2 regions of the Streptomyces sp. NPDC059002 genome follow, and region 2 is predicted to be linked to the other one. Evidence: predicted binding sites of a transcription regulator. Region 2 holds the regulator's gene; the other holds the start of a gene.
The links. Region 2 encodes HrcA, which represses chaperone genes, less so after heat shock. Its sites were predicted from a motif close to TTNGCACTCNGNNNNNCNGAGTGCNAA; they were not measured.
Positions count from the first base shown of each region.

Region 1: a site for HrcA is predicted at 2,687-2,713, ahead of groL (chaperonin GroEL). Genes of this name have one in related genera too.

Region 1 is NZ_JBHYJI010000017.1:1,699-8,632, reverse strand. It holds gene ACFWZ2_RS17560 (alanine/glycine:cation symporter family protein) at 1-754, opposite strand, end outside; gene groL (chaperonin GroEL) at 935-2,560, opposite strand; gene ACFWZ2_RS17550 (cold-shock protein) at 2,878-3,081, opposite strand; gene ACFWZ2_RS17545 (ubiquitin-like small modifier protein 1) at 3,510-3,785, opposite strand; gene thrC (threonine synthase) at 3,887-5,182, opposite strand; SAM riboswitch class I at 5,200-5,328, opposite strand; gene ACFWZ2_RS17535 (glucosyl-3-phosphoglycerate synthase) at 5,484-6,455, shown strand; gene ACFWZ2_RS17530 (hypothetical protein) at 6,494-6,934, shown strand, end outside.
Region 2 is NZ_JBHYJI010000024.1:40,570-47,503, forward strand. It holds gene ACFWZ2_RS22150 (nitronate monooxygenase) at 1-943, opposite strand, end outside; gene dnaJ (molecular chaperone DnaJ) at 1,103-2,239, opposite strand; gene hrcA (heat-inducible transcriptional repressor HrcA) at 2,240-3,256, opposite strand; gene ACFWZ2_RS22165 (MBL fold metallo-hydrolase) at 3,463-4,206, shown strand; gene ACFWZ2_RS22170 (DUF3097 domain-containing protein) at 4,242-5,063, shown strand; gene hemW (radical SAM family heme chaperone HemW) at 5,338-6,570, opposite strand; gene ACFWZ2_RS22180 (SpoIIE family protein phosphatase) at 6,861-6,934, opposite strand, start outside.

The sequences.
Region 1 (6,934 bases), on a different contig from region 2:
CGCCGCCCACGATGTCGGCGAACACCCGCGGCACATCAGCGATGTTGAGGAGTACGACGGCCGTGCCGAGCAGCAGGTAGATGACGGCCATCACGGGCACCAGCACGGTGGTGACCGAGCTGATCCTGCGTACGCCGCCGAAGACGGCGAGGCCGAGCAGCGCGGCGAGCAGCAGGCCCACCAGCGGCGCGAACCACTCCGCCTCCCCGGCGCCCATGGATCCGGTGGCGACGGAGGTGATGGTGTTGGACTGCACGGCGTTGAAGACGAAGCCGAACGTCACGGTGATGGTGACGGCGAAGAGGACGCCGAGCCAGCGCTTCCCGAGCGCGCGCTGCATGTAGTACGCGGGCCCGCCCCGGTAGGCGCCGCTCGCGTTGCGCACCTTGTAGAGCTGCGCGAGGGCGGATTCGACGAACGCGGACGCGGCGCCGATGATCGCCATCACCCACATCCAGAACACGGCGCCCGCCCCGCCGAGCGTGATGGCGGTGGCGACACCGGCGATGTTGCCGGTGCCGACGCGGGCGGCCGCGGAGATGGTGAACGCGCCGAACGACGACACCTGCTTGCGGCCGTCGGCCCGCGCGGGCGTCTTCTCGCGCACCACGCGGAACATCTCGGGGAGCAGCCGCAGCTGCACGGCCCTGGACCGCACGGTGAACCAGATGCCCGCGCCGACGACGAGCGGGATCAGGAGGTACGTCCACAAGCGGTCGTTCACTTGCAGGATGAGGGAGTCCAGGGAGTTCACGGGCAAAAGTCTCACCCGGGACAAAAGACCCGGGCCAGGGACTTAAGTCCTTGGTAAACGGTGAGCAAAGGCACGCCGGCTCATAGGCATGCGCACACGCCGAAGGGGCGGCACCCTCCGCGAGGAGAGTGCCGCCCCTTCGTACGAGCTACGCGCTCAGGACAGCCGATCCGCGAGGGATCAGAAGTCCATGTCACCGCCCGGCATGCCGCCCGGAGCGGCGCCCGCGGCGGCCTTCTCCGGCTTGTCGGCGATGACGGCCTCGGTGGTGAGGAACAGCGCGGCGATGGAGGCGGCGTTCTGCAGGGCAGAGCGCGTCACCTTCGCCGGGTCGAGGATGCCCTCGGCGATCATGTCGACGTACTCACCGGACGCGGCGTTCAGGCCGTGGCCGACGGTCAGGTTGCGCACCTTCTCGACGACGACACCACCCTCGAGGCCGGCGTTGACGGCGATCTGCTTCAGCGGGGCCTCCAGGGCCAGCTTCACAGCGGCGGCGCCGGTGGCCTCGTCGCCCTCGAGCTCCAGCTTCTCGAACACCTGGGAGGCCTGCAGCAGGGCCACGCCACCACCGGCGACGATGCCCTCCTCGACGGCCGCCTTCGCGTTGCGAACGGCGTCCTCGATGCGGTGCTTGCGCTCCTTGAGCTCGACCTCGGTCGCGGCACCGGCCTTGATGACCGCAACACCGCCGGCGAGCTTCGCCAGGCGCTCCTGCAGCTTCTCGCGGTCGTAGTCGCTGTCCGAGTTCTCGATCTCGGCGCGGATCTGGTTGACGCGGCCCTGGACCTGGTCGCTGTCACCGGCGCCGTCGACGATGGTCGTCTCGTCCTTGGTGATGACGACCTTGCGGGCGCGGCCGAGCAGGTCGAGACCGGCGTTCTCCAGCTTGAGGCCGACCTCCTCGGAGATGACGGTGCCACCGGTGAGGATGGCGATGTCGCCGAGCATGGCCTTGCGGCGGTCACCGAAGCCCGGGGCCTTGACGGCGACGGACTTGAAGGTGCCACGGATCTTGTTGACGACCAGCGTGGACAGGGCCTCGCCCTCGACGTCCTCGGCGATGATCAGCAGCGGCTTGCCCGACTGCATGACCTTCTCCAGGAGCGGAAGGAGGTCCTTCACGTTGGAGATCTTGGAGTTGACGATCAGGATGTACGGGTCATCCAGGGCCGCCTCCATGCGCTCCATGTCGGTCGCGAAGTACGCCGAGATGTAGCCCTTGTCGAAGCGCATGCCCTCGGTGAGCTCAAGCTCGAGACCGAAGGTCTGCGACTCCTCGACGGTGATGACGCCTTCCTTGCCGACCTTGTCCATGGCCTCGGCGATGAGCTCGCCGATCTGGGTGTCGGCGGCGGAGATGGAGGCCGTCGAAGCGATCTGCTCCTTGGTCTCGACATCCTTCGCCTGCTCGAGCAGGGCGCCCGAGACGGCCTCGACGGCCTTCTCGATGCCGCGCTTCAGAGCCATCGGGTTGGCACCGGCGGCCACGTTGCGCAGACCCTCGCGCACCAGGGCCTGGGCCAGGACGGTCGCGGTCGTCGTGCCGTCACCGGCGACGTCGTCCGTCTTCTTCGCGACCTCCTTGACCAGCTCGGCGCCGATCTTCTCGTACGGGTCCTCGAGTTCGATCTCCTTGGCGATGGAGACACCATCGTTGGTGATCGTGGGGGCGCCCCACTTCTTCTCGAGGACGACGTTGCGACCCTTGGGGCCCAGGGTCACCTTGACGGCGTCGGCGAGCTGGTTCATGCCGCGCTCGAGGCCGCGCCGTGCCTCCTCGTCGAACGCGATGATCTTGGCCATGTGAAGTGGTCCTCCCGGACAGGGGTGGAAAATCCGGACCGCACTGGTGCCCGCGACGGACGGCCTGCAGCCCTTGTGGTTCCTTGCCCCACCCGGTCTGCGGACCTCACCGGCCCGATCCAAGTTCTGTCACTCTCACTCGTAGAGTGCTAAGCCCAATGATTAGCACTCGACCCCTGCGAGTGCAAGCGCCTCTTACGGATCCCGGACAGCCTCAGAGCTGCCCGCGCGGACGCCCCCGCACACACGAGGGGCCCGTACCCCTGTCGGGATACGGGCCCCTCGCGATGCTTGCGTCGGTGGCCGATCGCGCCGAGCTAGACGGCGAGCTTGACCATGTCCGCCTGCGGACCCTTCTGGCCCTGCGAGATCTCGAACTCGACTCGCTGACCTTCTTCCAGGGTGCGGTAGCCGTCCATCTGGATCGCGCTGTAGTGGACGAAAACATCCGCACCACCGTCGACCGCGATGAAGCCGTACCCCTTCTCCGCGTTGAACCACTTGACGGTGCCCTGAGCCATGCCTAACTCCCCTATTACTGGCCCTTGCACAGGACCGCACTTCGCGGACCCGGGTCAGACCTCCACCACCCATTGGAGATGGGGGTGTGCGCCGGAACGCGTCGACCGCGGCTGAATGTATCTGTCCAACTGCCGTCTGCAACAGGTCAATCGGACGAGAATTCTGGGCACGCGCGATCGGAAATAAGCGGAGATTCTGCCCGAAGACAGGGCAAGTCGGGCCCGACATATGCCACAAAGGGCCCAAATGGGCAGCACACTTTGGCTACTTCTTGTCGGCTCCGGGCCGACTTCGTATATGCGCTCGGCACTAACGGCGAAGCTCTCTTCCCAACTGTACCGCGCTCAACCATGCAGAATTGCCCCCTCCGTTTCTCTCACGGAGGGGGCAATTCGGTTGAACGCTGCGGGCACTTCCTTGCGGAAGATCAGCCTCCGGCGACCGCGGGAATGATCGACACCCCGGCACCGTCCGGAGTGGCCGTCTCGAGGCCCTGCTCAAAACGGACGTCGTCGTCATTCACGTACACATTCACGAAACGACGCAGCTTGCCCTGATCATCCAGGACCCGGGCCGCGATACCGGTGTGCTTCTGCTCCAGATCGGCGATGACCTCACCCAGGGTGGCCCCCTCGGCGGCGACCTCGGCCTTGCCGTCGGTGTAGGTGCGAAGAATGGTGGGGATGCGGACGTTGACGCTCATGGGATTCACCTCAAGGTAGGCCCCGTCAGGGGCGCGGGGCTGTTTCGATATGCGGCTCCGCCGCGTGGGCGCGACCAGCCACGACCGGCCCGCAGGGGAAGTCAGCTGGCCAGACCCGCGGCGCGGAACGCATCCAGGCTGGGCTTGATGGTGGCGGTGGCCTGCGACGTCTCAGCGACGGCGTCGAGCGTCTTCAGACCGTCCCCGGTGTTGAGGACCACCGTGGTCAGGGACGGATCGATGAGCCCCGCCTCGACCAGCTTCTTGGTGACACCCACCGTCACCCCGCCCGCGGTCTCCGCGAAGATCCCCTCGGTCCGGGCAAGAAGCTTGATCGCGTCGACGACCTGCTCGTCATTCACGTCCTCCACCGCACCACCCGTGCGCCGGGCGATGTCGAGAACGTAAGGACCATCCGCGGGGTTGCCGATCGCAAGGGACTTGGCGATGGTGTTCGGCTTCTGGGGCCGTACGACGTCGTGCCCCGCCTTGAACGCCGCGGACACCGGCGAGCAGCCCTCGGCCTGGGCGCCGAAGATCTTGTAGGGCTTGTCCTCGACGAGACCGAGCGCGATCAGCTCCTTGAGACCCTTGTCGATCTTCGTGAGCTGGGATCCGGAGGCGATCGGGATGACCAGCTGGTCGGGCAGGACCCAGCCGAGCTGCTCGCAGATCTCGTACGCGAGGGTCTTGGAGCCCTCGCCGTAGTAGGGCCGCAGGTTGACGTTGACGAAGCCCCAGCCCTCGCCCAGCGGGTCGCCGATGAGCTCGGAGCAGAAGCGGTTCACGTCGTCGTAGTTGCCCTCGATGCCGACGAGTTCACCGCCGTAGACCGCGGCCATGACGACCTTGCCCTGCTCCAGGTCGTGCGGGATGAACACGCAGGAGCGGAAGCCGGCGCGGGCGGCCGCGGCGCCCACGGCACCGGCGAGGTTGCCGGTGGAGGAGCAGGACAGCGTGGTGAAGCCGAAGGCGCGCGCCGCTTCGAGTGCCTGCGCGACGACCCGGTCCTTGAAGGAGTGCGTGGGGTTGCCGGAGTCGTCCTTGACGAACAACTTGCCCTGCTGGACGCCGAGTTCGGCGGCGAGGTTGTCGGCCTTGACGAGCTTGGTCCAGCCGGGGTTGAGGTTTGGCTTGTCGGCGACGTCGGCGGGGACGGGGAGCAGCGGGGCGTAGCGCCAGATGTTGGCGGGGCCCGCTTCGATGCGCTTGCGGAGCGCTTCCGGGTCGCCGAGCGGCAGGTCGTAGGCGACTTCGAGGGGGCCGAAACACTCGGCGCAGGCGAAGATCGGTCCGAGCGGGAACCTGGTGCCGCACTCGCGGCAGGAGAGGCCCGAGGCCGGTCCGAGGTCGACGGGGGCGGTGGTGCTTTCGGCGGCGACAGTCTGCACAGCCATGGAGGCGAGGCCCTTTCTCCTCATCTTCCTCGCGACGCATCTCGCCGCGAGACGGAATTGGCACCTTCCCCACCGTGACCTCGCGGTCGGCGGGAGGGTTGCCGGGGCTTCAACGGGCCGTATCCCTCTGCCCCTCTGGATGAGCGGTATTCGATTGTGGGTTTCAGTTGTTGATCTCGACGCGGCGGCGACCCCGACATGCGATGGTCACCGGCGTTGTTCAAGACTGTAACCGAAGCCCCGGACCCTTGAGATAGTCGTCCGAACCGCGAGATGGATCACATATGGGAGGACCCTGACCGTGCTGGAAGAGGTCGAGCACTGGCTGAGCAGGCGTTCCTGGTCCGTCGCCGACCGCCCGCTGGACCGGCTCGTCGCCGCCAAGCGTGCGTCCGGCGTCTCGGTGAGCGTCGTGCTGCCCGCACTCGACGAGGAGGAGACGGTCGGCGCGATCGTCGCCGAGATCCGCCGCGAGCTGATCGAGGGGGTCCCGCTGGTCGACGAGCTGGTGGTGGTCGACTCCGGTTCCGCGGACCGTACGGCCGAGGTCGCGGCGGACGCGGGCGCCAGGGTGGTGCACCGGGACGAGATCCTGCCGCGCATCCCCGCGGTGCCGGGCAAGGGCGAGGTCCTGTGGCGTTCGCTCCTGGTCACGCACGGCGACATCGTGGCGTTCGTCGACGCGGACCTGAAGGAGTTCTCCGCGGACTTCGTCTCGGGGATCGTGGGCCCGCTGCTCACCGATCCGGACGTGGCCTTCGTGAAGGCGATGTACGACCGGCCGCTGGGCGCCGAGTTCGATTCGCCCGCCTCCGGCAGGACGGCGGGTCAGGGCGGCCGGGTGACCGAGCTGATGGCGCGCCCGCTCCTGAACATGCACTGGCCCCAACTCGCGGGTTTCGTGCAGCCGTTGGGCGGCGAGTACGCGGCCCGCAGATCGCTCCTCGAACAGCTGCCGTTCCCCGTCGGGTACGGCGTGGAGCTCGGTCTGCTCGTCGACGCGCTGCACACGGTGGGCCTCGACGCCCTCGCGCAGGTGGACGTCGGGGTGCGCAGGCACCGGCACCAGGACGGGCAGGCGCTCGGGCGGATGGCGGCGGCGATCTACCGGACGGCGCAGCTGCGGCTCGCGCGCGGCCATCTCGTACGTCCCGAGCTGACGCAGTTCGAGCGGGGCGAGCACGGGTTCGAGCCGCGGACGTATGCGGTGGACACGGAGGAGCGTCCGCCTATGACCGATATCGCCGAGTATGCGCATCGTCGCGTGGCGTAACCGTCGACGATCATGCGTTTTGCCCACATTGCCCATTTATGTGGGTCAGACATGCAGGAAAAGCCATCCGGCGGGCGGGCGCGCTGACGGTCGCCGCCGCCACCCTCGCGGCCGGGGTGCTCACCGCGACCGCGACGCCCGCCGCCGCGGAGGTGATCGAGCCCTTCGCCAAGCGCTACGAGGAATCGCTGTACGGCGACTTCAAGACCATCGGGAACACGGTCCTCGACTGCCCGACGAGCCCGGCCGACGTGGCCGCGGCCTGCAAGGAGACCCAGCAGGCCAAGGGCACCAAGAACAACAACAACTTCATCGAGCACCGCATCGACACCGCCGGGCTCACCGGCACCTTCGACTCCAGCACCGGCCAGGTGACCATCCCGCCCGGCGCGAAGGTCGACTACGCGCGGCTGTTCTGGGGCGGCAACGCGGGCACGCACCGCTTCGGCAGGACCGTCCGCACCATCTGCGACCTCAAC
Region 2 (6,934 bases):
GCGCGTCACCGGCCTTCGCCGCGGCCTTGCGCAGCCCGCTGGTCAGATGGTGGACCTGGGGATAGGCGGCGGGGGCGTACGGCCCGTGCTCGCGCATGAAGCGGTTGACGAGGCCGCGCGCCGGGCGCCCGGAGAACGCCCGGGTCAGCTCGGTCCGCACGAACAGCGGGTTCGTCATGGCCTGCTTGTGCAGGGCGTTCGCACCCGACTCCGGGGTGACGAGGAACGCCGTGCCCAGCTGCGCCGCGTCCGCGCCCGCCGCGAGGACCGCGGCGATCTGCGCGCCGCGCATCAGGCCGCCGGTCGCGACGACGGGGATCTGCACGGTCTCGCGGACCTGCGTGATGAGGGAGAGCAGCCCGATCCCCGCGCCGTCGGTCTCCGGGTTGTCCCGGTGGGTGCCCTGGTGGCCGCCCGCCTCGATGCCCTGCACGCACACGGCGTCGGCCCCCGACCACTGGGCGGTCTGGGCCTCTTCGGGCGTGGTGACGGTGACGACGGTGAAGGTGCCGACCCGTGCGAACGCGTCGAAGACGTCGCGGGTGGGGCACCCGAAGGTGAAGGAGACCACCGGCACCGGATCGTCGAGCAGGATCGCCAGCTTGGCGTCGTACCCGTCGTCACGCCCGCTGTCCGGGTCGCCGAGCTGCGTCTCGTACCAGGTGGCCTCACCGGCGAGCTGGTTGCGGTACACCTCGACGGCGGCCGCGTCCGCGTACTCGGGCTGCGGCATGAAGAGATTGACGCCGAAGGGCCGCGACGTCAGCCCCCGCAGCTGTTTGATCTCCTGGTACATCCCGTCGGCGGTCTTGTACCCGGCGGCGAGGAACCCGAGCCCACCGGCCTCGGCGACGGCGGCGGCCAACTGCGGCCCCGAGGCGCCACCCGCCATGGGCGCCTGCACGATCGGATGGCGGCAGAGATCGGTCAGTGCGGAGGACATAACGGCATCGTGCCACGTCCTTCACAGCCCACCGAATCGTGCCCCGTAAGGGGCGCGGGGAACTGCGCGAGCAACCCCCACGGCCCGCAGGCGAAACGACGAAGCCCCCCGGCACGGGATGAAAACCCGTCGCCGAGGGACTAAGCACCGCTCAAGGCGCTAGCGCCCGTTGAACGCATCCTTGAGGCGAGAGAACAACCCCTGCTGCCCCGGCTGGAACTGCCCCGTGGGCCGCTCCTCCCCCCGCAGCTGCGCCAGCTCCCGCAGCACCCGCTCCTGCTCGGGATCGAGCTTCGTCGGCGTCAGGACCTCGACGTGCACGATGAGGTCACCGCGCCCCCCGCCCCGCAGATGCGTTACACCGCGTCCATGCAGCGGAATCGACTGCCCGGACTGGGTCCCGGGGCGGATGTCGACCTCCTCGACGCCGTCGAGCGTCTCGAGCGGCACCTTCGTGCCGAGCGCCGCGGCGGTCATCGGGATGGTGACGGTGCAGTGCAGATCGTCCCCGCGCCGCTGGAAGACGGCGTGCGGCAGCTCGTGGATCTCGACGTACAGGTCACCGGCGGGCCCGCCGCCGGGGCCGACCTCGCCCTCGCCCGCGAGCTGGATCCGCGTGCCGTTGTCGACACCGGCGGGGATCTTCACGGTCAGCGTCCGGCGCGACCGGATGCGGCCGTCACCGGCGCACTCCGGGCACGGCGTGGGCACGACCGTGCCGAAGCCCTGACACTGCGGGCACGGCCGCGACGTCATGACCTGACCGAGGAAGGACCGCGTGACCTGCGACACCTCACCGCGACCGCGGCACATGTCACACGTCTGAGCGGATGTCCCCGGCGCCGCACCTTCACCACTGCAGGTCGTACACACCACAGCGGTGTCGACCTGGATGTCCTTGGTGGTGCCGAAGGCGGCCTCGTTGAGGTCGATCTCCAGACGGATCATGGCGTCCTGGCCGCGGCGCGTGCGCGACCGGGGGCCACGCTGCGACGCCGTACCGAAGAACGCGTCCATGATGTCCGAGAAGTTGCCGAAGCCACCGGCCCCGAAACCGCCCGCGCCACCGCCGCCCGCCTGGGACAGCGGGTCACCGCCGAGGTCGTAGACCTGCTTCTTCTGCGGGTCCGACAACACCTCGTACGCGGCGTTGATCTCCTTGAAGCGCTCCTGAGTCTTCGGATCCGGATTCACGTCCGGGTGAAGCTCGCGCGCCAGCCTCCGGAAGGCCTTCTTGATCTCGTCCTGGGAAGCGTCGCGGCGCACGCCGAGTACGGCGTAGTAGTCCGTGGCCACTTACGACTCCGCCAGGATCTGTCCGACGTAACGTGCCACTGCGCGTACTGCTCCCATCGTTCCCGGATAGTCCATGCGGGTCGGTCCGACCACGCCTAGTTTGGCGACTGCCTCGCTGCCCGAACCGTAGCCGACCGAGACCACGGACGTGGAGCTGAGTCCCTCATGGGCGTTCTCATGACCGATCCGTACGGTCATACCCGAATCCGTAGCCTCCCCAAGCAACTTGAGGAGCACGACCTGCTCCTCGAGGGCTTCGAGAACGGGCCGGATCGTGAGGGGAAAGTCATGTCCGAAGCGGGTGAGATTGGCGGTGCCGCCGATCATCAGCCGCTCCTCGGTCTCCTCGACGAGCGTCTCGAGGAGGGTGGCGAGGACCGTCGCGACGGTGCCTCGGTCCTCGGCCTCGAAGGCCTCGGGCAGGTCCTGCACCAGCTGCGGCACGTCCGCGAAGCGGCGTCCCGCGACCCGGCTGTTGAGCCGTGCCCGCAGATCGGCGAGCGACGTCTCGCCGAACGGCGCCGGGCAGTCGATCATGCGCTGCTCGACCCGGCCCGTGTCCGTGATCAGTACCAGCATCACACGGGCGGGAGCGAGCGAGAGAAGTTCCACATGCCGCACCGTCGACCGCGTGAGCGACGGGTACTGCACGACGGCGACCTGCCGGGTCAGCTGCGCGAGCAGCCGCACCGTGCGCCCCACGACGTCGTCGAGGTCGACGGCGCCGTCGAGGAAGTTCTGGATGGCCCTGCGCTCCGGCGCGGTCATCGGCTTGACGCCCGCGAGCTTGTCGACGAAGAGGCGGTAGCCCTTGTCCGTCGGGATGCGTCCCGCGCTGGTGTGGGGCTGGGCGATGAACCCTTCCTCCTCCAGCGCCGCCATGTCGTTGCGGACCGTCGCCGGGGAGACCCCGAGACTGTGCCGCTCCGTCAGCGCCTTGGAACCGACCGGCTCCTCGGTGCCTACGTAGTCGTGGACGATGGCGCGCAGCACCTCGAGCCTGCGTTCACTGAGCATCGCGCACACCTCCAGCTGTCGTACGTCGCGTCGAGCCCCGCCGAGCCGAGCCCCCTTGCCTGGCACTCACCGCGGGCGAGTGCCAGCTACCAAAGGGTCAGTGTACGGCCGTGAGGTACGGCCCCGGCAAGGGCGGACCCACCGAAGTCACGCATGCGTGTCAAGCAGCGGCTGCCGAACACGGCCCGTACGGATAGCGTCACCGTATGGACGTGGCGCTGGCATGGGAAGCGGCGGGCTGGGAACGACTCGCACCGCGTGCGGGGCGGTGCCGCCTGCCGGTCTGGGACTGCACCGCGGGCCTCGTCGTCGGCGACGACGCGGCCCTCATGATCGAGGCCGGGTCGAGCCTGGCCGAGGGCGCGGCCCTGCGGACCCGCGCCAGGGACATCATCGGCGGCGGGCGACGGGTCACCCACCTCGTGTTGACGCACCCGCACTTCGACCACGTCCTCGGGGCCGCGGCCTTCGCGGGCGTGGAGGTGTACGGCGCGGTGGGCATCGACACCGTCTTCGACAAGGGCCGCGACGAACTGCGCGCGGACGCGGTGCGACACGGCGTGGCCCCGGACGCGGCGGCAGAGGCCGCCGACCTCCTGGTCCACCCGCACCACCTGGTGTGCGGGGAGTGGACACTCGACCTCGGCGGCGGGGTGCGGGTGCTGCTCGCCAACGTGGGCCCCGGCCACTCAGGACACGACCTGGCCGTCCTCGTCCCCGGCTCCGACGGCGACCCGGAGATCGTCTTCTGCGGCGACCTGGTCGAGGAGTCCGGCGAACCGCAGGCAGGATCCGACGCCGTACCGAAGCGGTGGCCCGCGGCACTCGACCGGCTCCTGGACCTGGGCGGCGAGGACGCCCTCTACGTGCCCGGGCACGGTGCGGTGGTCGATGCGGCTTTTGTCCGTGCGCAGCGCGCCACACTGGCAGGCCGCTTCGGCGTGTCGTGACCGACGGCCGGGCCGCTCTTCCTATCGTCGGCAGAATGCGCCAGTACTCCGCCGATCTCACGCCCCCTTGGAAGAAGTCGAAGCCCGTGCCGGAGGTGGCGGCGGACGCCGGCCTCGTCGTCGAGGAGCTGAGCACCGGATTCTGCGGCGCGGTGATCCGCTGCGAGAAGACCGCGCAGGGGCCGACGGTGACGCTGGAGGACCGCTTCGGCAAGCACCGCGTCTTCCCGATGACGCCCCGCGGCTTCCTCCTCGAAGGCCGCACCATCACCCTGATCCGCCCCGCCACGGGCGCCGCAGCCCCTCCCGTACGCCCCTCACGCACCGCATCCGGCTCCGTGGCCGTCCCCGGGGCGCGGGCCCGCGTCGCCCGCGCCGGACGCATCTACGTCGAGGGCCGGCACGACGCCGAACTCGTCGAACGGGTCTGGGGCGACGACCTGCGCATCGAAGGCGTCGTCGTCGAATACCTCGAAGGCATCGACGACCTCCCGGCGATCGTCGCCGAATTCGAACCCGGCCCCGACGCCCGCCTCGGCGTCCTCGTCGACCACCTCGTCCCCGGCTCCAAGGAGTCCCGCATCGCCGCGGAGGTCTCCAACGCGTACGCCCTGGTGGTCGGCCACCCCTACATCGACGTATGGGAAGCCGTGAAGCCCTCCTCCGTCGGCATCACCGCGTGGCCCCGGGTACCACGCGGCCAGGACTGGAAGACGGGCGTCTGCACGGCCCTCGGCTGGCCGGAGAACACGGGGGCAGCCTGGCAACGGATCCTGGGCTCGGTGCGCAGCTACAAGGATCTGGAACCGGAACTGCTGGGGCGGGTGGAGGAGCTGATCGACTTCGTCACGACATAACTGGCCCCGGGGCCTCAACCAGCCCTTCCCCACCGCTCCGCGGCGGCCATTCCCACCCGCCCGCCCGAAGCTCGGCGCCGGACGCCACCCCGCACAACAAACCCCGCCGCTCCGCGGCGGCCATTCCCACCCACCCGCAGCCGCCAGCGGCGCTCCGCCCCCACGAGAGACCTCAACTCGACGGGTAGGAGATACGGGTGGAGCGGGTGGGTAAGAGGGCCGCCCGCAGGGCGGAAAAGGACACCCGCCCCAGCCCCCCGCACCGGGCCGCCCCTCAGTCCACCAGCCCCCGCACAACCCCATCCGCCAACAACCGCCCCCGAAGCGTCAACACGGCCCGCCCGCCCGCAAAGGGCACACTCTCAAGCAGCCCGTCCTCCAAGGCCCGCCGCGCAGCGGCAAGCCCGGCAGGACGCAGCAGCGACAACGGGCACCCGTCCCGAAGCCGAAGCTCCAGCAGGACCCGCTCGACGCGCCGGTCCTCGTCCGAGAGGACCTCGCGGCCCGCCCCGGGCGACCGCCCCTGCGCGAGCGCACCGGCGTACGCGCCGGGATGCTTGACGTTCCACCACCGCACCCCGCCCACGTGGCTGTGCGCGCCGGGCCCGGCCCCCCACCAGTCGGCCCCGCGCCAGTACAGCTCGTTGTGCAGGCACCGGCCAGCCTCGGAGGTGGCCCAGTTGGACACCTCGTACCAGTCGAAGCCCGCTCGTCCAAGGACTTCGTCGGCGATCAGGTACCGGTCCGCGTGCACGTCGTCGTCGGTCATCGGGACCTCTCCGCGCCGGATCCGCCGGGCGAGCTGGGTCCCTTCCTCGACGATCAGGGCGTAGGCGCTGATGTGGTCGGGCCCGGCGCCGAGCGCCGCGTCGAGCGAGGCGCGCCAGTCGTCGTCGGTCTCGCCGGGGGTGCCGTAGATGAGGTCGAGGTTGACGTGCTCGAACCCGGCCGCCCGCGCCTCGGCGACGCACGCTTCGGGCCGCCCGGGCGTATGCGTACGGTCGAGGATCTTCAGGACGTGCTGTTTGGCGCTCTGCATGCCGAAGGAGATCCGGTTGAAGCCGCCGGCCCGCAGTTCGGCCAGGTAGGCCGGGTCGACGGATTCCGGGTTGGCCTCGGTGGTGATCTCCGCGTCGTCGGCGAGCCCGAACTCGTCGCGTACGGCCCCCAGCATGCGTACGAGATCGGCGGCGGCGAGGAGCGTCGGCGTACCGCCCCCGACGAAGACGGTCCGCACCGGCCGTGGGTCGTCGCCGAGGACCTTCCTGGCGAGGCGGACCTCGTCGATCAGGGTGTCCGCGTAGTTGTCGCGCGAGGCGAGCACGCCGCCGGAGCCGCGCAGCTCGGTGGCCGTGTAGGTGTTGAAGTCGCAGTAGCCGCAGCGGGTGGCGCAGTACGGGACGTGGAGGTAGAAGCCGAGCGGGCGCGACCCCGCGCCGTGCAGGGCGGACGCGGGCAGCGCCCCGTCCTCGGGCATGGGCTCACCATCGGGCAGTGCGGAAGGCATACCTCGATTGTCCCGCACGGCACGATCCCGGCCGCCCCGCACGGCACGATCCCCGGCCGCCCCGCACGGCACGATCCCGGCTGCCCCGCACGGCACGATCCCCGGCCGCCCCGCACGGCACAACCCCGGTCGCCCCGCACGGCGGAACTCCCGACGCACCACGGAACCCCCGACGCCCCGCGGAATTCCCGCCGCGGCCCACCCACACCGGCCCCGACCAGCACCACCCCCGGCTCCCGGCCCCCGGCTCACGAGCCTCCAGCCCCAAGCCCCCAGCCCCGCCCCGCCCCTCACCGCGCCTGCAACACCAGCAACGCCATGTCGTCGTCCGGCGGCCGCTCCGAGAACTCATGCACGAGCCGCC